DNA from 3 places in the Mesorhizobium sp. CO1-1-8 genome. Region 1 is predicted to be linked to each of the others. Evidence: predicted binding sites of a transcription regulator. Region 1 holds the regulator's gene; each other region holds the start of a gene.
The links. The regulator PhoB, encoded in region 1, activates phosphate uptake and scavenging genes when phosphate is short. The targets are predictions, from matches to a motif close to TGTCATNNANCTGTCAT.

Region 1 (8,145 bases):
GGCCAGGTAATATCCGAGGAACAGCGCCGGCTGGACACGCTGACGATGGCGCGCGAGTCGCTGATCGGTGAATGCACGGCAATCGTGCGGCGTCGCCTGGAAGATCCCGACCTGGACGTGCGCAGCATCGCCCGCATCGCGCTGGCCATCCAGGGCATCACCGACACCCGTTCCCGCGCCATGCTGTGGTCGCCGATCACGCCGCACACCGATATCGCCTTCGCCGACATCCTCGAAGACGCGTTCGGCATCCCCGCCACCATGGAGAACGACTGCAACATGATGGCGGTGGCGTTGCGCTGGCGCGATCCGCAGCGCTACCGCGACGACTTCATCGCCATCCTTTTGTCGCACGGCATCGGCATGGGCCTGGTGCTGAAGGGCGAATTGTTCACCGGCACCCATTCCTCGGGCGGCGAGTTCGGCCACATGATCCATCGGCCGAACGGCGCCCTCTGCCGCTGCGGACGGCGCGGCTGCGTCGAGGCCTACGCCGGCAACTATGCTATCTGGCGCAATGCAAGGCAGTTGGGCGAAGACGCTGAACCTGTGGCCGATGTCAGCGACGCCGACATGCGCGCGCTGGCGACCGCGGCCCGCGAAAGGGATGGCCCCGAACGGGAAGCCTATCGCAAGGCCGGCGAAGCGCTCGGCTACGGTCTCGGCAGCCTGTTCGCGCTGATCGATCCGGCGCCCGTTGCCATGGTCGGCGTCAGCGCGGCCGCCTTCGACCTGATCGAGCCGGCACTGCGCGAGGCGATTGTCCAGACCGCCGGCGGCCAGCACTCAAAATCGATTTCCTTCGACACAGAGCCGAACGAACTGCCACTGATCCGCGAAGGCTGCGCCATGCGCGCACTGACCTTCGTCGACCAGGAGATTTTCGCACCCGGCGCGCAGGCGAGAGGAAGCGCCGGAAAGCACGTTGCCTGAGGACCAGGGTCAACCCAGTCATCCCGAAATGACGGAGGTTGACCAGTCCGAACGTGGGTGCGCCCTGCCGCTTCGCTTTGGGCGCGGCCGGCTGTCCGTCGAAGTCTGGTTCAGAACCCAATCTGGACCTTTCCGGACGGACCTTGCGCTCCATCGGCTCTTCAGCCTTGCCGTGTTGCCTGATTTTGGAGCCGAGGCCCGTCTCTCCTGGTAGCGTGCGCCTCTCGGGCCGGACACCATGACCGAGCGTCGCAACTGCTTGACCGAGCGTCCCAAACTATTGACTACTTCGATAATCATGGACCCTCATGTCGTGCGATCGGGCAGTGCCGATGCATAGGGGCAGCGGAAGTTCAACACGGTTCAGGATGCGCAAGCCCGACAGCACGTTCGATACGGCAACGGCACAGCGGGTTGAATGGCCATTTCCGCGAGGCGTAGAATGTTTTGCTGCGTGGAAAAGCGCGCTTTCTCTCCTGGTCGACTGTTCCATACCCGAGAACGCCGACCCCTCGCTTTTTGACTTTCATGGTTGCAGTTGGCAACTCCCGGGTGCGTTTGTGCATGTGAACGGCGGATCGGCGATGGCGATGTCGCGGACGCAACAGGTCATCGACGACCGACCGACCCAGCACATGGTGCTCTATATGGTCTTGGAAGGGCAGGTCACGAGCAACTACGACGGATTGATCCAGGAGCATGTTCCCGGCGACATCGTCGCCGTCGACTATTCGTTGCCCTATGAAAGCCAGACCTCGGGCTATGAAGGGATCGCGCTGACTTTCGACAAGGCCAGTGCGCCGGCCGGGCTGCAGAACAACGCTCACGGCCTTGTGCTGACGGCGAGCGAGGACGCCGGTGCCATGCTGGGAGCCCAGATCAAGGCACTCGTGAAGCATATCGAGGGCCTCAGCATTCACCAGAGTCAGGTGACAGTCGACGGCATCCTGCGCTTTGCCGTCGCCGCCTTTGGCGCCCCCACAACGCGACAGCGACGTGACAAGCGTTTCCTCTTCCAACGTGCATCGTCGACCGCACGACAAAAACTGTCCGATCCCGACTTCGGCCCGAATGAGCTGGCGGCGGTCCTGGGAGTTTCCCGATCGAACCTGTTCCGTTTGTTCGAGCCGCATGGTGGCGTACAACGCTGGATGCTCGCTGAACGGCTAAGAGTGAGCTTGCAGAGCATTCTACGATCAGCGCCAGATCACAAGATAGCGGCCATTGCCCGTAACCACGGGTTTCGCAGCGAGGCGCACTTCAGCCGCGCCTTCCAGAAGCGATATCAGATCAGCCCGAGTTCTGTCCGCGCTCTCGCCAAGGATTCAATGCGGATGGCAACGTATGAGACCTTGCTGAAACAGGGCAACGGAAACGGAGGAGCGGTCGTCGAAGGCTGGCTCGCCTCCGTCCGCGCCTGAGTCCGTTGCGCAGGGCGTTCCGCTCGGCAATCAGCAAGGATTGGTTCTGGCTATGGCTGGCGGTGAGCTGCGAAGCCGACCTCGAAACAAGAAGAAGCGAAGGTGATCCCGCACCTTGATTGTGCGTCTCATCTTGGTGACCGAGCGTCCCAATGTGCCCGCCAACCTCGCCCGGGACAGTGACAGCACAATCGACTTCGCGGACAGATATTTCAAGGTGTGAGCTGAAGCACTGCCGGCCACGAAGGCCGGCCAGACATGCTTCCAGTAATGCGCAATGGAGCGCACACCGCAAAGGGCACCCAACATGTCAGGCGAGGCAATTCAGATGCAGCAGATTGGTGAAGCGGACAAGCCGGGCCACCCGAATTCATCGCATCTGGGACGGGCAATCAGCAAGGCATGGGCGCGCCTTACATTAACCGGCTTACCATCGCGTCGTACCCCACGGCCAGACGGCCTGGAAGCATTCGACATGCTCGGCGGCTGGAAAGGCACGGATGCCAAGAGGCATAACAATAGCTAGTGGCGCTGGCCGGGCGGGTACTTCTTATGCGCATCTTTGCAATCTCGGCGGGCTTGGTCCTATCAGCGGGGTTCTGGCCCGCCCATGCAGCCTCTCCGGATATGCCGGCGGCTCCCCCGATCGGTTTCAACTGGACAGGCGGATATGGTGGCGTCCTGGCAGGATATGCTTGGGGAGACGGCCGCTTCACCGGGGATGACGATCATGCCAATCCCAAGCCTGCCGGTCTCATGGGAGGTTTGTATGTCGGTGCGAACCACCAATTCGGCAACAACGTCGTCTTGGGCATCGATGCCGACATAGCCTGGAGTGGGGCTGACGATGATGCTCTCGTATACAATTCGGCGGGGGTTCCCTGGCCTGCCGACTACCCCGTAGTCCAGGAGATAAGTCGGACTGGTGCGATCCGCGCGCGCCTCGGATACGCAACCGACCGGTGGCTGCCCTATATTGCCGGTGGTGTCGCCTTCGCCGACGTAAATCAAAGGCTCGTCGGAGCCGATGACGATTTCGACACGACTTATACCGGCTGGACGCTCGGCGTCGGCACGGAATACGCCTTTACCGACAACATGATCCTCCGGGCTGAGTACCGCCATGCCGATTTTGGATCCAAGACATTCGACCTGCAGGATGCACCTCCATTGGACATCGAACTCAAGACCCATGAGGTTCGCATCGGCATCGCCTACAAATTCTGATCGGCACCTGTCCGAAGTTGCGTTGGGCTTCCCGGCCATCGCAGGACCTGACCGTGAGCTGTTGCCCAGAGCAATTCTAGGAAAAGCGAGAAACGGCTTTCCCTCCGGAGTTGCATCAAAACAAAGAGATAGGGCGGCTCTGCGTTTCCGTGAAACGATGATGAAACGCTCAGGTGAGAACCCTTCACAAAGGAGTTCTCACCTGGTCCCGATGATGTCGGGGCGGAATTAGCTCTAATCCTCGCGGATCGCGTATCCGGCCCCACGGATCGTGCGGATGACGTCCGGCATGCGGCCATTGTTGACCGCCTTGCGCAGCCGGCCGACATGCACATCGACTGTGCGCTCGTCGATGTAGATCGTCTCGCCCCAGACATTGTCGAGCAGCTGGCTGCGCGAGAACACGCGGCCTGGATGGCGCATCATGAATTCAAGCAGGCGGAATTCCGTCGGCCCGAGCCGGATCTCGCTCTTCTTGCGATAGACACGATGCGACTCGCGATCGAGCACGATGTCGCCGACCTTGAGCACGCTGGACAGCACTTCCGGCTTGGCCCGGCGCAGCAGCGCCTTGACCCTGGCCATGAATTCCGGCGTCGAGAAAGGCTTGACCAGATAATCGTCGGCACCGGTCGACAGGCCGCGCACGCGGTCGCTTTCCTCGCCTCGCGCGGTCAGCATGATGATCGGCAGCCGCTCGGTCTCGGGACGCATTCGCAGGCGCCGGCAGAGTTCGATGCCGGAAACCGCCGGCACCATCCAGTCGAGCACCAGAAGGTCGGGAACGTTCTCCTGCAGCCGGATTTCGGCCTCGTCGCCGCGCGTCACCACCTCGACCTGGTAACCTTCGGATTCAAGATTGTAGCGGAGCAGCACGCCTAGCGGCTCCTCATCCTCCACCACCATGATGCGTGGTGCGATCATCGGCTGGTCACCCCTGTCATGCCGCTGGCGAGGACATTGCCGTCTCGTCCTGCTTCGGACGATTGGCTGGCAACTGCGTGCCGGTCAAAACATAATAGGCATTCTCGGCGATGTTGGTCACGTGATCGCCTATCCGCTCGAGGTTCTTGGCGCAGAACAACAGGTGCGTGCACGCCGTGATATTGCGGGGATCTTCCATCATGTAGGTCAACAGCTCGCGGAACACCGAGGTGTATTTGACGTCGATGCGTTCGTCATTGTTTCTGAGCGTGGCAAGCGCTGCCGGGTCAGCGGCGGCATACTCGTCGACGACCCCCTGCACCTGGATCAGCACCAGCTGCGCCATCCCGTCGATCGAATGCGACAGGTCGTGCGGCGTGACGCTCAGCCCGACAGTGCCGACTCGCTTGGCGATGTTCTTGGCAAGATCACCGATGCGTTCGAGGTCGCCGGCCATGCGGATCGAACCGACCACCGCACGCAGGTCGTTGGCCATTGGCTGGCGCTTGGCGATCAGCGTGATGGCGCGATCGTCCAGCTCGCGCTGGCGTGCATCCATGATGGCGTCGTCGGAAACCACCCGCTGCGCCAGCGCATTGTCCGAATTGAGCAAAGCCCTGGTCGAGCCACTGACCATCGAGCGGGCGAGATCGCCCATGTCGCGGATCAGCTGGCTAATCTGCTCCAGATCCTCATCGAAAGATGCGACGGTATGTTCACCCATGATCTTCGTCCCTCATATGCCTGAGCTCAGCCGAACCGGCCGGTGATGTAGTCCTGGGTGCGTTTGTCGTCGGGGGTGGTGAACATCTTGTCGGTGGCGCCCTCCTCGACCAGATAGCCTAGATGGAACATCGCGGTGCGCTGCGACACGCGCGCCGCCTGCTGCATCGAATGGGTGACGATGACGATCGTATAGTTCTGACGCAGTTCGTCGATCAGTTCCTCAACGCGAGCGGTGGCGATCGGGTCGAGTGCCGAACACGGTTCGTCCATCAGGATCACCTCGGGTGACACGGCGATGGCGCGTGCAATGCACAGACGCTGCTGCTGGCCACCGGAAAGACCCGTGCCAGGTTCCTGCAAACGGTCCTTGACCTCGTTCCAGATTGCCGCCTTCTTCAAGCTCGACTCGACGATCTGATCCATGTCGGCTTTGCGCTTGGCCAATCCATGGATGCGCGGACCATAGGCGACGTTCTCGTAGATCGACTTTGGGAACGGATTGGGTTTCTGGAACACCATGCCGACGCGCGCCCTGAGTTCGACGACATCGATGTTCTTGTCGTAGATGTCTTCTTCGTCGAGGGTTATCTTGCCGGTTACCCGTGCCGAATCGATGGTGTCGTTCATGCGGTTGAGGCAGCGCAGGAAGGTGGACTTGCCGCAGCCGGAGGGGCCGATCAGCGCCGTCACCTGATTCAGGCGGACGTCGAGATTGACATCGAACAGCGCCTGCTTCTCGCCGTAGAACACGCCGACCTTGTCGCCGCGCATTTTGATCACTTCGTTCGACTTCATCTTGTCGCCCACTGCGTTTTCAAGAGACTGTTCGGTCATGATGTTCATACCAAGATGCCTTTTTTCTACCAGCGCCGCTCGAACCGACGCCGAAGCACGATCGCGGTGATGTTCATGGCCATGAGGAAGACGAGCAGGATGATGATGGCGCCCGACATGCGCTCGACGAAAGCGCGTTCGGCCTCGTTCGCCCACATATAGATCTGCACGGGCAGCGCGGTGGCCGGATCGAAAGGCGTCGTCGGTGGATCGGCGACGAAGGCGACCATGCCGATCAGCAGCAGAGGCGCGGTTTCACCGAGCGCACGCGCAAGACCGATGATGGTGCCGGTGAGGATGCCGGGCGCGGCAAGCGGCAGGATGTGCTGGAACACCATCTGCATCTTGGACGCGCCGAGACCGAGGGCTGCCGAGCGTATTGACGGCGGCACCGCGGCAAGCGCGGCGCGCGTCGCGATGATGATCGTCGGCAGCGTCATCAGCGTCAGCACCAGGCCGCCGACGAAAGCGGCGGAGCGCGGCATGCCCAGGAAATTGATGAACACCGCGAGGCCGAGCAAGCCGAAGACGATTGACGGCACTGCGGCCAGATTGTTGATGTTGACCTCGATAAGGTCGGTGAACCGGTTCTTCTTGGCGAACTCCTCCAGATAGATGGAGGCGGCGACGCCGATCGGCAGCGCCAGGAGCAACACGATCACCATCATGTAAAACGAGCCGATGATCGCCACGCCCATGCCCGAGGTTTCCGGGCGGCTGGAGGCGCCGTAGGTGAACAGGCCGCTGTTGAAGTGCTCGGCCATCGCGCCCTCGGCCTTGAGCTTGTTCATCCAGGTGATCTGCTGGTCCGAGACCTTGCGTCGCGCTTCCTCGACACTGAGGTCGATCTGGCCCTTGAAAGCCGAGTCGAGATTGGCGGCGGCGAGGATGTTGACGTTGCGTGTCGTGCCGATGACCGACGGATCGGCGGCAACGATGTCGCGCAACTGGACGCGGGCGCCTTCCGACAGGAAGCCCTTGAGCTGCTTGATCGCCGGCTTGTCATCGGGAGAGATGCCGAGCTTGGCCACCAGCGCGTTTTCGGCGAGCTTGGGATAATTTGCCTTGATCAGGACGCTCGGATCGGTTGCGCGTTTGCCGGAAGGATCGATCACCTTCTCGTCGAACGAGATCGGCAGTGATATTGTCGTCTGCCAGAAGGCGGTGTAGCCTTTCGAGACGATGGTGATCAGCATGATTGCCAGGAACGCCAGGCCTACGGAAACCGCCACGACGCCATAGATGCGGAAACGGCGTTCGGCGGCGTAACGGGCCTTCAGGCCGATGTCGCGGCGCGGATGGGCCGCCGCCCTGACCATCGTATCCATGGGAATGTCGGTCATTCGTACTGCTCCCGATATTTGCGCACGATGTAGAGTGCGACGATATTCATCACCAGCGTCAGCGCGAACAGCGTCAGGCCGAGCGCGAAAGCGACCAGCGTCTGCGGCGAATTGAACTCGAGGTCGCCGGTGAGCTGGTTGACGATCTTGACGGTGATGGTCGTCATCGCCTCGAATGGGTTGATGGTCAGGTTGGCGGCGACGCCCGCCGCCAGCACGACAATCATCGTTTCGCCGATGGCGCGCGAGGCAGTCAGCAGGATGGCGCCGACGATGCCGGGCAGTGCAGCCGGCAGGATCACCCGCTTGATCGTCTCGGAGCGGGTCGCGCCGAGGCCGAGCGACCCATCGCGCATGGCGCGCGGCACTGCGGTTATGATGTCATCTGAGAGAGAGGACACGACAGGGATCAGCATGACGCCCATCACCAGGCCGGCGGTGAAGATGCTCTGGCCCTGGATGAAGGGCGAGCCGCCGGTCAGCGCCGCGGACAGGTCGCGCAGGAACGGCCCAAGCGTGACGACGGCGAAGATGCCGTAGACGATGGTCGGTATGCCGGCCAGCAGTTCAAGCGCCGGCTTGACCACCGAGCGCACCCTGGGCGTTGCGTATTCGGCCATGTAGACAGCCGACATCAGCCCGACCGGCACCGCAACCAGCAGTGCGACGGCGGCAATGTAGAGTGTGCCGGAAAGAAGCGGAATCAGGCCGAACTGGCCCTGGCTGCCGCCCGAACC
Region 2 (8,145 bases), on a different contig from region 1:
GGCATCCTGCTTCGCGTCGCAAGGGAGGGGTGTGAGATTTATCTCGTCACACGCAATCGCATCCAGGCAACGGAGCTTTTTTCGCGTGTCGAGACCACCGGATCTTTCTTCTCCGCTCATGTAATTAGTGCGGCAGCCACGGCGGGTTCTCGCCGGCGAGGCTGCTGGCTTGTCTTCAAAGCCGACAGTCCGATCGTCGCCCAAAAATGCTGCTTGCAATTCGCAATCGGTTTGCTACAAAATAACTGATTGCAAAATACAATTGGTTATCGAGGAGGCTCGCATGTCCAAACTTCGCGTCAATGCTTTCACCCTGTCGCTCGACGGCTATGGCGCCGGTCCCGATCAGGATCTGCAAAATCCTCTCGGCGTCGGCGGGGAATCCTTGCACAAGTGGTTTGTCGACACCCGCACCTTCCGTGAGATGGTGCTCGGACAAGATGGCGGCACCACCGACATCAACGAGGCGTTCGCGGCGCGCAGTTTCGAAAATGTCGGCGCCTGGATTCTGGGCCGCAACATGTTCGGGCCGCTCCGCGGCGAATGGCCTGACGACAGCTGGAAGGGCTGGTGGGGCGACAACCCGCCCTACCACGTGCCGGTTTTCGTGCTGACCCATCACAAGCGCGAACCGATCGTCATGGAGGGCGGCACGACCTTTTATTTCATCACTGATGGCATCCATTCGGCGCTTGAACAGGCCAAGGCTGCCGCTGGCGGCAAGGATGTGCGGGTCGGCGGGGGTGTCGCTACAATCCGCCAGTATTTGCAGGAAAAGCTCATCGACGAGATGCATCTGGCGATCTCGCCGGTGCTGCTCGGCACGGGCGAGAACCTTTTTGCCGGCCTCGACATGCCCAAGCTGGGTTATCTCTGCAGCGAGCAGGTGGCGACACCGCTCGCCACGCACGTCACCGTCAAGCGGGCGTAAGGTGGCGAGCCAATCTCGCCCCGTGCGGGCGAGATGGCCAGCAGGCCAGAGGGCGGCGCTGTCCCTCCAGCGCTTCAATCCATAGCGACTTTGCCTTTGGCCTGTTTCGACAGGCTGTGGAGAGGCCGGCGATCCTACACGCCCCCCTTTGCCCTGCCGGGCATCTCCCCCACGAGAGCGGAGATCGCAGCTTCGTCTCAATACTTCTCCGGCACGTAGAGTTCACGCGGCAGCACCTGGCGCTCGTATTCGGGGTTGAAGACGCGCTCCGGCAACGTGATCTCCTCGTGCGGCACTTCCTCGTAGGGCAGTTGCTTGAGCAGGTGGTCGATGCAGTTCAGCCGCGCGCGCTTCTTGTCGTTGCCTTCTACGATGAACCAGGGCGCTTCCGGGATGTTGGTGCGGGCGAAGGTCTCTTCCTTGGCCTTGGTGTAGTGTTCCCAGCGCACTCGCGACTGCAGGTCCATCGGCGACAGTTTCCACTGCTTCATCGGATCGTGGATGCGCATCAAAAAGCGCATCTGCTGTTCCTCGTCGGTGATCGAGAACCAGTATTTGACCACGGTAATGCCCGAGCGGACCAGCATGCGCTCGAACTCCGGCACGTCGCGGAAGAATTCTTCGACCTGATCGGACTGGGCAAAGCCCATCACCCGTTCGACGCCGGAGCGGTTGTACCAGGAGCGGTCGAACAGCACGATTTCGCCGCCGGCCGGCAGATGCGGAACGTAGCGCTGGAAATACCATTGCGACTTTTCGCGCTCGGTCGGCGCCGGCAGTGCCACGACACGGCAGATGCGCGGATTGAGCCGCTGGGTGATGCGCTTGATGACCCCGCCCTTGCCGGCCGAGTCGCGGCCCTCGAAGATCACCACCAGCTTCTTCTTGTGGTAGGCGACCCAGGATTGAAGCTTGATCAATTCGGACTGCAGGCTGATCAAATCACGAAAATATTGCATGCGATCGATCGAAGGCGGATGCGCGTTCTTGTAGATCTTGGCGATCTCCATCGACAGCGCCGGCTCCGACATTTCGAGCTCATAGTCTTCGTCAAGCGTGTCGGCGAGCTCGGCTTCAAGCCAATCCCTGGCCGGAGAATTCTGTTTTAGCTCGGTCATTATCGGCTGCTCCACTTGCAAGCTCTGTCGATCCACGTCCGGCGCCCAAAATCCCGGCTTACGGCCTGGGAAAGGCAACACCTGAGCCGACTTCAATATAGGCCTGCAATGACGGTTTTATTGCAGCCCTGGCGTGATCACCGCAGCTGCCAATCCCGCCAGGCATGATCGATCCGTCGTACTGGCATGGAGACAAATCACCTCAAATTGTCCTACAAATAGCAGCCATATTCGGGGCTCTCCCCGGCCCCTTTCCCAATGCAATCGCGAGGACCTACATGGAATACCGCACTCTCGGCCGTTCCGGCCTGAAAGTATCGACGCTGACCATGGGCACCATGACTTTCGGTGGCGCCGGCGCGTTTTCGGCTGTCGGCGAGACCGACCTCGACGAGGCGCGCCGGATGATCGACCTCTGCATCGACGCCGGCATCAATGTCATCGACACCGCCAATGTCTATTCGAACGGCATTTCGGAAGAGATCATCGGTGAAGCGCTCGGCGGCAAGCGCAAGGGCGAAGTGCTGATCGCCTCCAAGGCGCGGATGCGGATCGGCAAAGGTCCGAACGATGAAGGCCTGTCGCGCCATCACCTGATCCGCGAATGCGAGAAGAGCCTGAAGCGGCTCAAGACCGACGTCATCGACATCTATTTCCTGCACGAATGGGATGGCGTGACACCGCTGGAGGAAACCATCGCCGCGCTCGACACGCTGGTTGCCCAGGGCAAGATCCGCTATGTCGGCTGCTCCAACTATTCCGGCTGGCAGGTGATGAAGGCGCTCGGCATCAGCGACAGCCATCATCAGCCCCGCTTCGTCACGCAGCAGATCCACTACACGCTGGAAGCGCGCGAGGCGGAGTACGAGCTGCTGCCGATTTCCGTCGACCAGGGATTGGGCGTTCTGGTCTGGAGCCCGCTTGCCGGCGGATTGCTGTCCGGCAAATACCGCCGCGACAGCCCCTCCGCCCGCCAGCTCGCGGGCTGGTCGGAACCGCCGATCCGCGACGAGGACCGGCTGTGGCGGATCGTCGATGTGCTTGTGGAGATCGGCGCGCAGCGCGGCGTGTCGGCAGCGCAGGTGGCGCTGGCCTGGCTGCTTGGCCGGCCCTCCATCAGCTCCCTGGTGATCGGCGGCAGGACGGAAACGCAGTTCCGGGACAACATCGCGGCGGCAAGCCTGGTGCTTTCCGGCGAAGAGCGCGAGCGCCTCGACGCGGTCAGCCGGCCGCCCTTGCTCTATCCCTACTGGCACCAGCAACTGACGGCAAAGGACCGCTTTGGTGCCGCCGATCTGGTGATTGACCGAAGCGGCATCTGACCGGCAAATCGACGGCGATAGGTAATCGGCCACCGCAATAACGGGCTTGGCCTTTCATCGCGACGCGCATCTTGCAAGCCTGGCCATCATCGACGCACTATCGCTTCAGCTGTTGTGTTTGACGGCTAATGCTCCTAGGCAGGACCAGAGCCGCGAGGCAGTGAAAAGGAGCCGATATGGCACGACCACCAAATTACGATCAGGAACGCAAGGAACGCGACCGCCAGAAGGCGGCCAAGAAGGCTGAGAAGCTCGCAGCCAAGGTCGCAGCGAGGGAACGTTCGAAGCCCGAGGACGAAACCGAAGGCGAAACCGAAACGGCAAAGTGACGGCAAAAGGCCCGCGAATGCGGGCCGTGCCTCAATCCGGATTGCCGCCCCGGAAGTCGCCTTGTGTCAGGCCGGCGCCTTGTCGCTGACAAAGACGTCCACTTCGCGTGCTGCCGCAATGAAGGCGCGCCTGGCATTCATCGCCGGCTTGTCGCCGGCGAGTGCGTCATGGCAGGCCTGCAGGGCCGCGCGATGCTTGGGGCTGCGCTTGCCGGGCCAGCTGTTGAGGAGGTAGTCGGAAGCCTCACGCGCCGTGCGCAAGAGCTGAGTGCTTCCCGCCGCGACTGACTTCACAGTCACAGGTGTTTCAAATCGGTTGTTTTCCATCGCCGCTCCTTACGCCATCGGCGTCTGCGAAGCGAGGCGAAAGTGCGCATACGTTCAGACGCCGCTTTGCGCCCCTTCATCCACCTTCAAGCAGCAACGACGGCAAAGCCTCTGGCGCGAAGACCGCGCCGATCGTTGGCGAGCGACGTCACCAGCCGGTCGCGGCTGCCGACGATGTGAACCGAGAGCAGGCGTGCGGCTTCATCGGCGTCGCCAAGGCGTGCCGCCGCCAGTATGGCGCGATGTTCGGCCCAGGCGCGGCTGAGGGCCGCTTCGTCGCGAACCTCCAGCCAGCGCGCCCGCGACAGGCGCGTCATGGCATCGCGCACCGCCCGGAACAGGAATTCATTGCCCGACAGACGCGCCAGTTCGATGTGAAAATCCATGCCGACGCGATGCCATTCCTCGCGCGGCGTGTCGTTGCCGCAGGATTCGAGCATCGCCTCGATGACATCGACGGCGCTCCGGTCCGCCAGGCTGCATGTCAGGCGAAGGGCCGCGACCTCGACCGCCTCCCTGTAGACGGCGATCTGCTCGAGTTCAGCCAGATTGATCGGCGACACCGTCCAGCCGCGCCCGTCCCTACCGACCAGGCCCTCGGTCTCGAGCCGCAGAAGTGCTGCCCTGACCGGGGTTCGCGATGCACCGAAACGGCTCTCTATCCAGCGCTCGGTCAGCTTTTCGCCGGGACCGATCTCGAGGCCCAGGATCATCTGCCGAAGCTGCTTTTCGACGCTCTGCATCTGCGACATTGTCGTTTCCATCTTTTGGTCGTTGCAATCGTCTTGCCGATCACGTTCGACAGGTTGCATTGACAGCGGCCAAGCTTGCGTCCATGACGTGCACCATATTGGTATCCCAAACTGGTACCCGCAGCAACCATCGATAAAAGAGGTGCTGAGACAGGACATATGACATGCCGCAGAACACGCCCCCGGTGACCGACAGCACCTATAATATCCACTGGCGGCGCAATCTGTTCGTGTGCTTTGCCGGGTCGTTCTCGACGCTCGTCGCCATGACATTGCTTTTGCCTTTCCTGCCGCTCTATATCGAGCAGCTGGGTGCCGAGGGCCACGCGGCGATCGTGCAATGGTCAGGGATCGCCTATGGCGCGACGTTCTTGGCTGCGGCGCTGGTGGCGCCGCTCTGGGGACGTCTCGGTGACCGCTACGGCCGCAAGGTGATGCTGGTTCGCGCCAGCTTCGGCATGGCCATATGCATGTCGCTGACCGGCATGGTGCAGACGGTCTGGCAACTGGTGCTGTTGCGGCTGCTGATCGGTTTTGCCGGCGGCTATTCCTCGGGATCGACCATCCTCGTCGCCATGCAGACGCCGAAGGAGCGTTCCGGCTGGGCGTTGGGCCTGCTGTCGGCCGGCATCACGGGTGGGGCTCTGGTTGGCCCGCTGGTTGGCGGCGCCCTGCCGCCGCTGATCGGCATCCGCGCCACCTTCCTCTTGTCCGGCGGCGTCATCTTCCTGGCGTTCCTGGCGACCACGTTTCTAATCAAGGAGAATCCCCGGCCGAAAACAGCAGACGCCGCGTCGAAGCAGAAGCAGAAAGGCGGCTGGGCACAAATCCCCGACAAGCGGCCTGTCGTCGCCATGCTGGCGACCGGCATGCTGTTGAGCTTCGCCACCATGTCGATCGAGCCGATCATCACCGTCTATGTGCAGCAGTTGATTGCGGACCAAAGCCGCGTCACGATGATATCAGGCGTCGTCATGTCGGCGGCGGCCCTCGGCGCCATCCTGTCGGCCTCGCGCCTCGGCAAGCTCGCCGACCGCGTCGGCCACTGGAACGTCATTATCGGCGCACTTGCCGTCTCGGCGCTGCTGCTGATCCCGCAGGCCTTCGTCACACAAAGCTGGCAACTCATCGGCCTGCGCTTCCTGATGGGCCTGGCGCTGGGCGGTCTCTTGCCTTGCATCACCAGCGTGATCCGCCACAATGTTCCCGATGGCGTCGGCGGCAATGTGCTCGGGTTGTCGATTTCCGCCCAGTATGTCGGGCAAGTCGCAGGCCCCTTGCTGGGCGGCTTTGCCGGTGGTCATTTCGGCATGCGCTCGGTGTTTTTGGGCACATCCGTCTTGATGGCCGGGGGCGCGGTGTATAACTGGCTGGCGCAATCACGCCGCGCGCAGGACATGCTCGCCAACCCCGGCAAGCCCTGACCGAGTCAGGCATTTCCCTCTGATACCACGGAGCCACGGACATGAGCACGGCCGAGCAATTTTCCGGCGCCAGCAGCCGTATCCTCGTCCTGGCCAGCGGCCTCTGCGGCGCGGCGGGTGTGGCGCTGTCGGCCGCGGCGGCGCATCTGGGTGGCGCTTTCGTCGGCACCGCGGCATCGTTCCTGCTGATGCACGCGCCGGTCTTCCTTGCCGCCGGACTGCTTGGCGCAAACCGGATCCTGCGCATCGCCAGCCTGATCCTGCTGGTTGGGCTTCTGCTTTTCTGCGGCGATCTGCTGGCCCGCGATTTCATCGGGTCGCGACTGTTCCCGCTGTCGGCGCCGATCGGCGGCACCCTACTTATCGCTGGCTGGCTGGCGATCGCTGCCTCGGCGCTGGTGCGCGCACGTTCCTGAACGCCTCTGGGCGCCCTGCCCGATAAACAGACCTCCGCCTGTCAAACGTCGTTTGCCGGGCCGTTAGTCCTGCCGGGGCTCGGGCTGGATGACCAATTCGCGATTGCGCCGCCGGAACCTTGCCAACCGACGCCGCTCCGGCTGTTCGGAAGCCGGCGCGATGCCCCAATAGTTGCGATAGATGTCTTCAAATAGATAGCTCACGGGATGCATGATGTGCACTCCTTTCAGTGCTTGAATCGATCCAATCGATGGGCACGAAAAACCGCCCCGCTCAACTCCGCTTGCGCTCCACAAGGAACCGCAGCTCGCGGACCCATGGATCGGCTTTGCCACGACGCCTCTGCGTCGCGGTGGTCGACGAGATGCTCCAGTCGTTGCGGTAAATGTCTTCGAACAGAAAATTGACGGGATGCATGACACAACTCCTTGCTTGATGTTGAATCGATCCAATCCTAACGACCGACATTCCCTTGGATCGATTCAAACATAGGCCTTATCGAGGCTTCGATCAAGTCAAAATTTGAACCGATCCAACGAAAGTGTTAGATGGGGGAATTCAGGAGACGAAGATGGCGCCACTTATCTCTGCAAAGACAAGACCGGTGCGGTTGGCGGACATCGCCAAGGCAGCCGGCGTATCGCACGGCACCGCGTCCAACGTGTTCGCCCGTCCGGAGATCGTGCGCGAGGAGGTCCGCGAGCGGGTCAAGGCGGCAGCCGAGGCTATGGGATATGGCGGGCCCGACCCCAAGGGCCGGCTGCTGCGCGCCGGCAAGGTCAACGCCATCGGTGTCGCGACCGCGGAACCCCTCTCCTATTTCTTCGACGACCCTTTTGCCCGGGTGATGATGGCTAGCATCTCGCAGGCTTGCGACGCGACCGGTGCGGGGATTTCACTGGTCTCCGCCGCCAACAATGAGCAACTCGCCTGGAACATCCAGAGCGCGCTAGTCGATGGCTTCATCGTCTTCTGCGTCGACGGCGGTTCAAAGCTGGTCGAACTGGCGCGCGAACGCAAGCTCCCCTTCGTTGCGCTCGATCTCGATTCAGACGACGACGACGCGGTCGCCGCCATCGGTGTCGACAACATCGCCGGGGCGGGCCTCGCGGCTCGACATCTGACCGAGCTTGGGCATCGTCGCTTTGCGGTGCTTGCCCTGCCCGTCGCGGACTCCGGCTTCGGCCCCACCACAAGGGAGCAGATGGAGAAGGCCCTGTATTCCGGGACGCGCGACCGCCTGCGTGGCTATTTCGCGGAACTCTCCCGCGTCGACATCGACGTCGAGCGTGTACCGATCTACGAAACCGTCAATGACGAGGAGAGCGTGTGGGCCGGCCTCGACCATATTTTCGCCGGTGCCGAGACGCCGACAGCCATCCTGGCTATGTCGGACAGGATGGCGCTCCATGCGCTGGACTGGTTGCGGAAGCACGACATCTCGGTACCGGGCGATGTTTCGGTCGTCGGCTTCGACGGTGTTCCGGAAGGAGCGGTTTCCAGTCCGCCGCTGACCACGATCGTC
Region 3 (8,145 bases), on a different contig from region 1:
CATCGTCGACACGCCGCTTTGCCGCTATTTCTCGCCGGCGCTGACCGCCTTCCGTCCGGCACTGGAGCCGATGGGGCAGCGGCTCGCCGAAATGCTGCTGGCGTCGCTTCCCGCCTTCGCCGGCCCCGAGGGGCCACGGATCATCAGAGAGGTCTGGCCGCTGGAGCTGGTGGCGCGCGACAGCGATTGATGAAAGCACAAGCCGGTAAAGGCGCTCAATCCACCTTCTTCTCGCCCGCCTCCCCGGCCTTGACGATATCCCCCGTGGTGAACAGGATTTCCTTCAGTTCCGCCCGCCAGTCCTTCTTCTGGCGCAGAAGGAATTCGAGATCCATGCCGAAGTGCTTGAACTCCTCGCTCTGCGCGTTCTTCATGATGGCGCGCGCCTGCGGGTCTTTCTCCACCGACATGCGCTGTTCGTACCAGCTGATCGCTTCCGCCTCCTCGATCAGCGAGGTGATCATGCGGGCAAAGGTCCGCACCTCCTGCGTCAGTTCCTCGGGCGGTTCGTGATATTGGTCGAAACCCATGGCGTCCTCCCCTCAAACAGCAGACCGGTGCGCAGTGCACCGGCCGCAACCTTGAATGCGCGGGACGCGCTGTAGGTTCCGGATCGCGCCACAACCAGGGCGATCAGCGAGAGCCAGCCTTAAGATACCGGCGCCGCTCCGCCCTCTGCCGTGCGCCGCGCGATGAACTCATCCAGCACGCCTGAGGTCGCGACGGCCGAGGCCGGTGGCGCGAAATCGGCAAGCACCCGCCGCCAGACGCCGGTGGCGCGCTCGCTTGCCGTCTTCGAGCCGCTTTGCGTCCAGTTGCCGAAATTCGACCAGTCGGCCACCAGCGGCTCGTAGAAGGCCGTGCGGTAGCGCGCCATGGTGTGGCCGGCCGAGAAGAAGTGGCCGCCCGGCTGCACCTCGGCGATCGCTTCGAAGCCGATCGCATCGGTGTCGCCGGGCGTCGCGGCGCAAAGTTCAGCCACCGTCTGCAGCGCCTCGATGTCGGTGACCAGTTTCTCGAAGGAGACGCTGAGGCCGCCCTCCAGCCAGCCGGCGGCATGGATGCACATCGTCGCTCCAGCCAGCACCGAGCCCCACAGCGCGAATTGCGTCTCGTGCGCGGCCTGCGCGTCGGAGATGTTAGCCGCACTGCCGCCGCCGGACCGCCAGGGCAGCCCGGTGAAGCGCGCCAGCTGACCGGCGCCCAACGTCGCCTTGACATGCTCGGGCGTGCCGAAGGCGGGCGCCCCGGATTTCATGTCGACATTGGAGGAGAACGAGCCGTAGACGACCGGCGCACCCGGCCGCACGATCTGCGCCAGCGTCAGCCCGGCCAGCGCCTCGGCATGCTGCAGCGTCAGCGCGCCGGCGACCGTGATCGGCGCCATGGCGCCCGCCAGGCAGAACGGCGTGATGACGGAAACTTGCCCCGCGCGGGCGAAGTCGATGATGCCTTGCGCCATCGGGATGTCGAGCTGGCGCGGCGAGTTGGTGTTGATGACGGTGTAGCAATGCGCACCCGCCAGAAACTCGTCCTGCGACAGGCCGCGCGCCAGCCGCAGCATCTCGAACCCGTCCTCGACCTGCGGCGTGCCGCGCGCGAAGACGAACGGAAACTTGTCCGACAGCGTCAGCTGCGCGCGGTTGACGGCATAGTGGCGAAAGCGGTTGTCGACATCCTGCGGCTCGATGCAGGGTCCGAGCATATGCAGCACGTCGAAATTCTGCACCAACCGCATGAGATCCTCGAAATCCGCCAGCGTTCCGGGCCGCCGGCCGCGCTCGAGATCGGTGACGTTGGGCGCCCCGCTTCCGGCCAGGAAGGTCATCGAGCCGAGTTCGAGCGTCAGATCGCGGGCGCGCGAACCGGCATGGGCGAGGATCGATCTCGGCGCCGAGGCGAGTGCCGCCGTCACCATGTCGCGGCCGATGCGCACCATGTCGGTGTCCGGATCGACCAGCGCGCCGGCACTGGCGAAATACGCGCGCGCTTGCGGCAGCAGCACCTTGATGCCGAGCTCTTCCAGCACCCGCAGCGCCGTGTCGTGGATTGAAGCCACCTGATCGTCCGAAAAGATCGGCTGCGGCAGGAACGGGTTCTTCAGCGAATGGTAGTTCGGCCGGCGGCTGCTTTCGCTGCCGGCCTCGCCCGTGCGTCCACGCCGGCGTTCACGCCTGCCGTCCCGTGCCGCGTCATCGACCATCGGAAATCCTCCTCATTGCCGCATTGCCTTGCCCTCGGGATCGTAGGGCGAGGCCGCGACGACACGCGCCAGCCGTTCCTCACCCACGACATGCACGGAGAGCGCGGTGCCCTCGTGTGCAACATCGCGGTCGACCAGCGCCAGCGCCAGGCTCTTGCCGACTGTATAGCCATAGCCGCCCGAGGTGACGAAGCCGACGCGCCTGCCCTGATGCCAGACCGGCTCGAAGCCGCTGGCGTCGGCGTCGAGCGCATCGATTTCCAGCGTCACCAGGCATTGGCCGCTGCCGGCCTCACGCTGTTTCAACGCTGCTTCGCGGCCGGTGAAGTCGCCCTTGCCGAAAGCGATGAAACGGTCGAGACCGGTCTGGCCCGGCGTATAGCCTTGCGTGAATTCGCGCGACCAGATGCCGAAGCTCTTTTCAAGCCGCAGTGCGTTGAGCGCATAGTAGCCGATTTCGGCCAAGCCGAGATCCTCGCCCGCAGCCAGCAGCGTGTCGCGCAGAGTGGCATGCATGGTCACGGGGCAACTGATTTCGAAGCCGAGCTCGCCTGATATCGACAGCCGCGCCACACGTGCCTGCACCATGCCGATATCAAATGCGCCACAGGCCATAAATTGCAATGCTGCGCCCGACACATCCTGATGCGTTGTGCGCTCCAGGATCTTGCGCGCATTGGGCCCGGTCAGCAGGAAACCACTCGTCGTGTCGGAGAGGTCGATGACGGTGACGCCCTCAGCCGCATGGTTCTCGAACCAGCGCATGTGGAATTCCCGGAGATAGTAGGAGCCCATCAGCCAATAGTCGCCGCCGCCCCAGTTGAAGACGGTGAGGTCCCCCTTCAGCCGTCCGTCATGGCCGAGCATCGGCGCCAGGCCGGCCCGCCCCGGCTTCGGCAATCTGCAGGCGAGCAGCCGGTCCAGCCACGCTTCCGCGCCGGCCCCCGAAACGCAATAGCGCGCATAGGCCGAGATATCGACGAGACCGGCGGCGCGCCGCACCTGCAGCGCCTCCTCGCCGACGATGTCGAAGGCATTGGAACGCCGCAGCGTCGTGTTCTCTCGAAATGCCATCGGCGCGAAATAGGCCGGGATTTCCAGCCCCCAGGACGCCGTCCATTCGCACCCCGCCCCGCTCATGCCGTCATAGGCGCCGGGGCGTTTCAGCGGCCGGCCGGCGGGCAGCCGTTCATTGGGAAAGGTCATGACGAAGCGGCGCGAATAGAACTGGCGCGTCGTCTGCCTGAGATATTCCCGGTTGGCGGCGAAGCCGCCATAGCGGGCGATGTCCATTCCGAAGATGTCGGCCTGCGGCTCACCATAAATCATCCATTCTGCCAGCGATTTGCCGACGCCGCCGCCCTGGCTGAAACCGGCCATGACGCCGCAGGCGACCCAGTAGTTCTTCAGCCCGCGCACCGGCCCGACGATCGGATTGCCGTCCGGCGTGAAGGTGAAGGCGCCGTTGACCCATTTGCGGATGCCGGCTGTCGCCAGGCAGGGAAAGCGCTCATGCGCCTTGGCGAGTTCCGGGCTGATGCGGTCGATGTCTTCCGGGATCAGCTCGATGCCGTAGTCCCACGGCGCGCCGTCCATGTTCCAGTGCTTGGGATTCTGCTCGTAGACGCCAAGCAGCACGCCCTTGCGCTCTTGCCGCAGGTACGAGAAGCCATCGAGATCGACGGCGATGCCGATTTCCCTGTCCAGGGCCGCGATCTCCGGAATGTCCTCGGTGATGAAATAGTGGTGCTCCATCGGCGTCACCGGCAGGTCGACACCGGCCATGCGGCCGAGCTGCTTTGCCCACAGCCCGCCGGCATTGACGACATGCTCGGCGATGATTGTGCCCTGCTCCGTGAGGACGTTCCAGCGACCGTCGGCGCGCACCTTCAGCTCGACGACCCGGTTGCGCAGGATGATGTCGGCGCCGCGCTTTTTTGCAGCACCGGCATAGGCATGCGTGGTGCCGTACGGGTCGAGATGGCCTTCGTTGGAATCATGCAGGCCGCCAAGCACGCCGGCGACGTCGACGATCGGGCAGATCGCCTTGATCTCGTCGGGCGTGACCAGGCGCGCGGTCTCGATGCCGACCGACTGGAACACCGCCCAGGCCGATTTCAGCCACTCCCAGCGCGCGGGATCGCTGGCGATGTTGACGCCGCCGGTCATGTGCAGGCCGATATCCTGGCCGGATTCGGCCTCGATTTCGCGGTAGAGATTGATGGTGTAGTCCTGCAGCGCCGCCACGTTGGGATCGGCGTTGAGCGCATGGAAGCCTGCCGCCGCGTGCCAGGTCGAGCCGGCCGTCAGTTCGGCGCGCTCGATCAGCGCCACATCGCTCCAGCCGAACCGCGTCAAATGGTAGAGCACCGAGGCTCCGACCACGCCACCTCCGATGACGACTGCGCGGTAGTGCGACTTCAAGGCTTCCCCTCCACGGTTGGTCCGAAGGCCAGACCATATACGTACTAGACATAAGTGTCCAGTATCGGCACAGCCGCGCGCCTTCTCGGCGACCGGGGCCCGACGGAGTGATCAATTGTTTCCGCCAGGCACACGTTTTTATCGGCGCGTGAAGAAGACGGCCGGCATGCACCGCGCGCTGTCACGCAAGCATCATGTTCGCGCCGTAGACCGCGTTCGGGGAGACGCACGCGGCATCATCGATGTCGCACCTTTTTCATTTTTCCATCCTGCGGCCGCTCCGGCACATCCGTCACAAAGAGGATTATCCATGAAACACCTGTATCGAACCGCGTCACTCGGCGTCGCGCTGGCCTTGTTCACCGCCTTGACGCCGGCGCTCGCCGGCAGCACCGCGACCGTCGGCGGCCTCGTCAACAAGGGGCTGGTCGGCGTCGGCCGCATCCCGGCGGCTCAGCGCGACAAGTTCGGCGAGACGTTCGGCTCTGGTTCCGGCATGGCGATCGACACATCAGGCTGGACGCGTGACGCCGGCGGCTACAAGGGTTCGCTCTGGTTGCTGCCGGACCGCGGCTACAATGTCGTCGGCACCACCGACTACCGGCCGCGCCTCAACACCATTGGCATCGAATTTGTCCCGGTTGCACCGGGTGCGGCACCCGCTGCCGGCCAGGAGCAGACGGGCGTCAAGGCGACTCTCGCCGACACCATGCTTCTCACCGACGACAAGGGCGCTGATGCCACCGGCCTCGATCCGCTCAACGGCGTGCGCGCGGCAAGCGGCGGCATGCCGATCCTGCCCGAAGCCAATGGCAAGCTGGCGCTCGACAACGAAGCGATCGTACGGCTGCCCGACGGCACCATGTTCATCTCCGACGAATACGGCCCCAACATCTACCGGTTCTCCGCCGACGGCCATCTGTCGTCGGCGACCCAGCCACCGGCTGCGCTGGTGCCGATGCGCCACGGCGCGCCGAACTTCGCCTCGGACAATCCAGGCCCAGGTGCTGCCGAACCCGATCCGAAGGATCCCGACACCGGCCGCCAGAACAATCAGGGCCTCGAAGGCATGGCGATGACGCCGGACGGCAAGTTCCTGATCGCGGTGCTGCAGTCGGCGCCCCGCCAGGATGGCGGCGATTCGCCCGCAACGCGCCAGAACACCCGCGCCCTGGTCTACGACGCATCCGACCTCGGCCATCTCAAGCTGGCGCATGAGTATGTCGTGCCGCTGCCGGTGTTCAAGGATGCCAAGGGCAAGACCAAGGTCGCCGCGCAGAGTGAGATCGTGGCGCTCTCCGACAAGACCTTCCTGATGCTGGCGCGCGACAGCGGCAACGGCCAGGGGCTGAAGGGTGACACCTCGCTGGTGCGCCAGATCCTCGTCGTCGACGTCTCGGCCGCGACCGACATCGCCGGCGGCGCCTTCGATGCCGCCGACAAGCCGCTGGCGCCCAAGGGCGTGCTCGACCCGTCGGTGACGCCAGCCAAGCTGACGCCGTTCATCGACATCAACGACAAGGGCGAACTCGGCCGCTTCGGCCTGCACAATGGCGCGCCGAACGACAAGAACAACCTGTCGGAGAAGTGGGAGGCGATGTCGGTGGTCAGCGTTCTCGATCCGAAGCTGCCCGACGACTACTTCCTGTTCGTCGCCAACGACAACGACTTCCTCGCCCAGGACGGTTTTCAGGTCGGCGCGCCCTATAAGGCCGAAGACGGCGCCGATGTCGACACCATGTTCCTGGTCTATCAGGTCACGCTGCCGGGTCTCGCCAAGAAGTAATTACCACTGCCAAGCGGGCGCGCTTGGCGCGTCCGCTGGGGCGCGCGGCTGGCATGAACGAGGCAGCGGCCTTTCAGCCGTGCGGCGCGTTCGCAAGGGTGCATCTCGGTCCCGCCTGCGATATCATCGGGGACCGGATCCAAATCACCATCTGCCGAGCTGCCCGCCATGGACGAAAAAATGCCCGCGCGCCGGCGCACCGGGGACCTGACCAGCGGCCCGATCCCGCGCACGCTCTTGCTGTTCGCCCTGCCGGTGCTCGGCTCCAACGTGCTGCAGTCGCTCAATGGTTCGATCAACGCCGTCTGGGTCGGCCGTTTCCTCGGCGAATCGGCGCTGACCGCCACCTCCAACGCCAACCTCGTCCTGTTCCTGATCCTCGGCACTGTGTTCGGCATCGGCATGGCGGCCACCATTCTGGTGGCCCAGTCGGTCGGTGCCCGCGACCTGCCCGAGGCGCGCCGCATCGTCGGCACCAGCGCGACGTTCTTCTTCCTCGTCTCGGTTATCTTCGCAGTCTGCGGCTGGATCTGGGTCGACGCCATTCTCAACACGCTCGGCACACCGGCCGATGCCTTGCCGCTGGCGCGGTCCTATCTGCGCATCATCTTCGTCGCCGTGCCGATGATGAACCTTCTGTCCTTCGTCATGACCGTGCTGCGCGGTGCCGGCGATTCACGCACCCCCTTCCTCTTCATGGCGCTGGCCGTCGTCCTCGACATCGTGCTCAATCCAGTGCTTATCCGCGGCATCGGGCCGTTTCCCGAACTCGGCATCGCCGGATCGGCCACGTCGACGCTGATCGGCCAGACGGTCAGCGTGATCGCCATCCTGATCGTGCTCTACGTGCGCAAGCATCCGCTGCGGCTGGCCGGCGCCAACCTCGCTCTGCTGCGGCCCGATCCCACCTTGCTTCGCATCGTCGTTTTCAAGGGCGTGCCTATGGGCCTGCAGATGATCGTCATTTCGGCGGCGGCACTGACGGTGATGGGCATCGTCAATTCCTACGGCTCACAGGTCGCCGCCGCCTACGGCATCGCCGCCCAGCTGTGGACCTACATCCAGATGCCGGCGCTCGCCATCGGCGCCGCGGTGTCCTCGATGGCGGCACAAAATGTCGGCGCCGGGCGCTGGGACCGGATCGGCCGCATCGCCGCCTCCGGCGTCGGCTTCAATCTGGTCCTGACCGGCGCGCTGGTTGCCGTGCTGTCGGTTTTCGACCGTTCGGTGCTGAGCCTGTTCCTGAGCAGCGACAGCGCGGCGATCGACATCGCCGTCCACATCAACAATGTCGCCTCGTGGTCGTTCATCCTGTTCGGCGTAACCATCGTGCTGTTTGCCACGGTGCGTGCCACGGGTGCCGTGATGCCGCCGCTGATCATCCTGGTGATCTCGGTCCTGGTCGTGCGCACCGGCTTTGCCTATTTCATGCGAGGCGTGATCGGCGAGGAAGCGCTGTGGTGGAGTTTCCCGGCCGGTTCGATCAGCTCGCTTATACTGGCCGCCGCCTACTACCGTTTCGGCCGCTGGCGCACCAAGCACATGATCGAGAACAGGCCGGCCGCCGGCGAGCCGCCGGACACCGGTCTTGGCGTGCCGCGCGGACGCGCGCATCTTTCGCCTGAAACACCGAACGGTTGAAGCCAACCCGGTTCCGCTGGACCGCTCCAAGGCTCAACGCCCGTGTTGTTTCAGCCCAAAAGCCAGTGCCACCAACGCAAACGCCACAATC

Region 2: the regulator PhoB is predicted to act here: its motif matches at 2,158-2,174, upstream of ppk2 (polyphosphate kinase 2).
Region 3: the regulator PhoB is predicted to act here: its motif matches at 4,807-4,823, upstream of LB558_RS13010 (esterase-like activity of phytase family protein).

What each region holds. Positions count from the first base shown of each region.
Region 1 covers NZ_JAIUGZ010000008.1:67,249-75,393, reverse strand. The annotation lists gene LB558_RS17460 (ROK family protein) at 1-933, shown strand, start outside; gene LB558_RS17455 (AraC family transcriptional regulator) at 1,302-2,354, shown strand; gene LB558_RS17450 (outer membrane protein) at 2,907-3,581, shown strand; gene phoB (phosphate regulon transcriptional regulator PhoB) at 3,816-4,505, opposite strand; gene phoU (phosphate signaling complex protein PhoU) at 4,522-5,229, opposite strand; gene pstB (phosphate ABC transporter ATP-binding protein PstB) at 5,256-6,074, opposite strand; gene pstA (phosphate ABC transporter permease PstA) at 6,092-7,408, opposite strand; gene pstC (phosphate ABC transporter permease subunit PstC) at 7,405-8,145, opposite strand, start outside.
Region 2 covers NZ_JAIUGZ010000001.1:364,623-372,767, forward strand. The annotation lists gene LB558_RS01885 (dihydrofolate reductase family protein) at 284-931, shown strand; gene ppk2 (polyphosphate kinase 2) at 1,129-2,049, opposite strand; gene LB558_RS01895 (aldo/keto reductase) at 2,328-3,371, shown strand; gene LB558_RS01900 (hypothetical protein) at 3,548-3,700, shown strand; gene LB558_RS01905 (DUF982 domain-containing protein) at 3,767-4,027, opposite strand; gene LB558_RS01910 (GntR family transcriptional regulator) at 4,114-4,779, opposite strand; gene LB558_RS01915 (multidrug efflux MFS transporter) at 4,944-6,203, shown strand; gene LB558_RS01920 (DUF423 domain-containing protein) at 6,245-6,619, shown strand; gene LB558_RS01925 (hypothetical protein) at 6,683-6,832, opposite strand; gene LB558_RS01930 (hypothetical protein) at 6,894-7,037, opposite strand; gene LB558_RS01935 (LacI family DNA-binding transcriptional regulator) at 7,192-8,145, shown strand, end outside.
Region 3 covers NZ_JAIUGZ010000005.1:292,297-300,441, forward strand. The annotation lists gene LB558_RS12990 (LacI family DNA-binding transcriptional regulator) at 1-190, shown strand, start outside; gene LB558_RS12995 (hypothetical protein) at 216-530, opposite strand; gene LB558_RS13000 (trimethylamine methyltransferase family protein) at 650-2,203, opposite strand; gene LB558_RS13005 (GcvT family protein) at 2,216-4,627, opposite strand; gene LB558_RS13010 (esterase-like activity of phytase family protein) at 4,938-6,413, shown strand; gene LB558_RS13015 (MATE family efflux transporter) at 6,582-8,054, shown strand; partial or broken gene LB558_RS13020 (MFS transporter) at 8,088-8,145, opposite strand, start outside.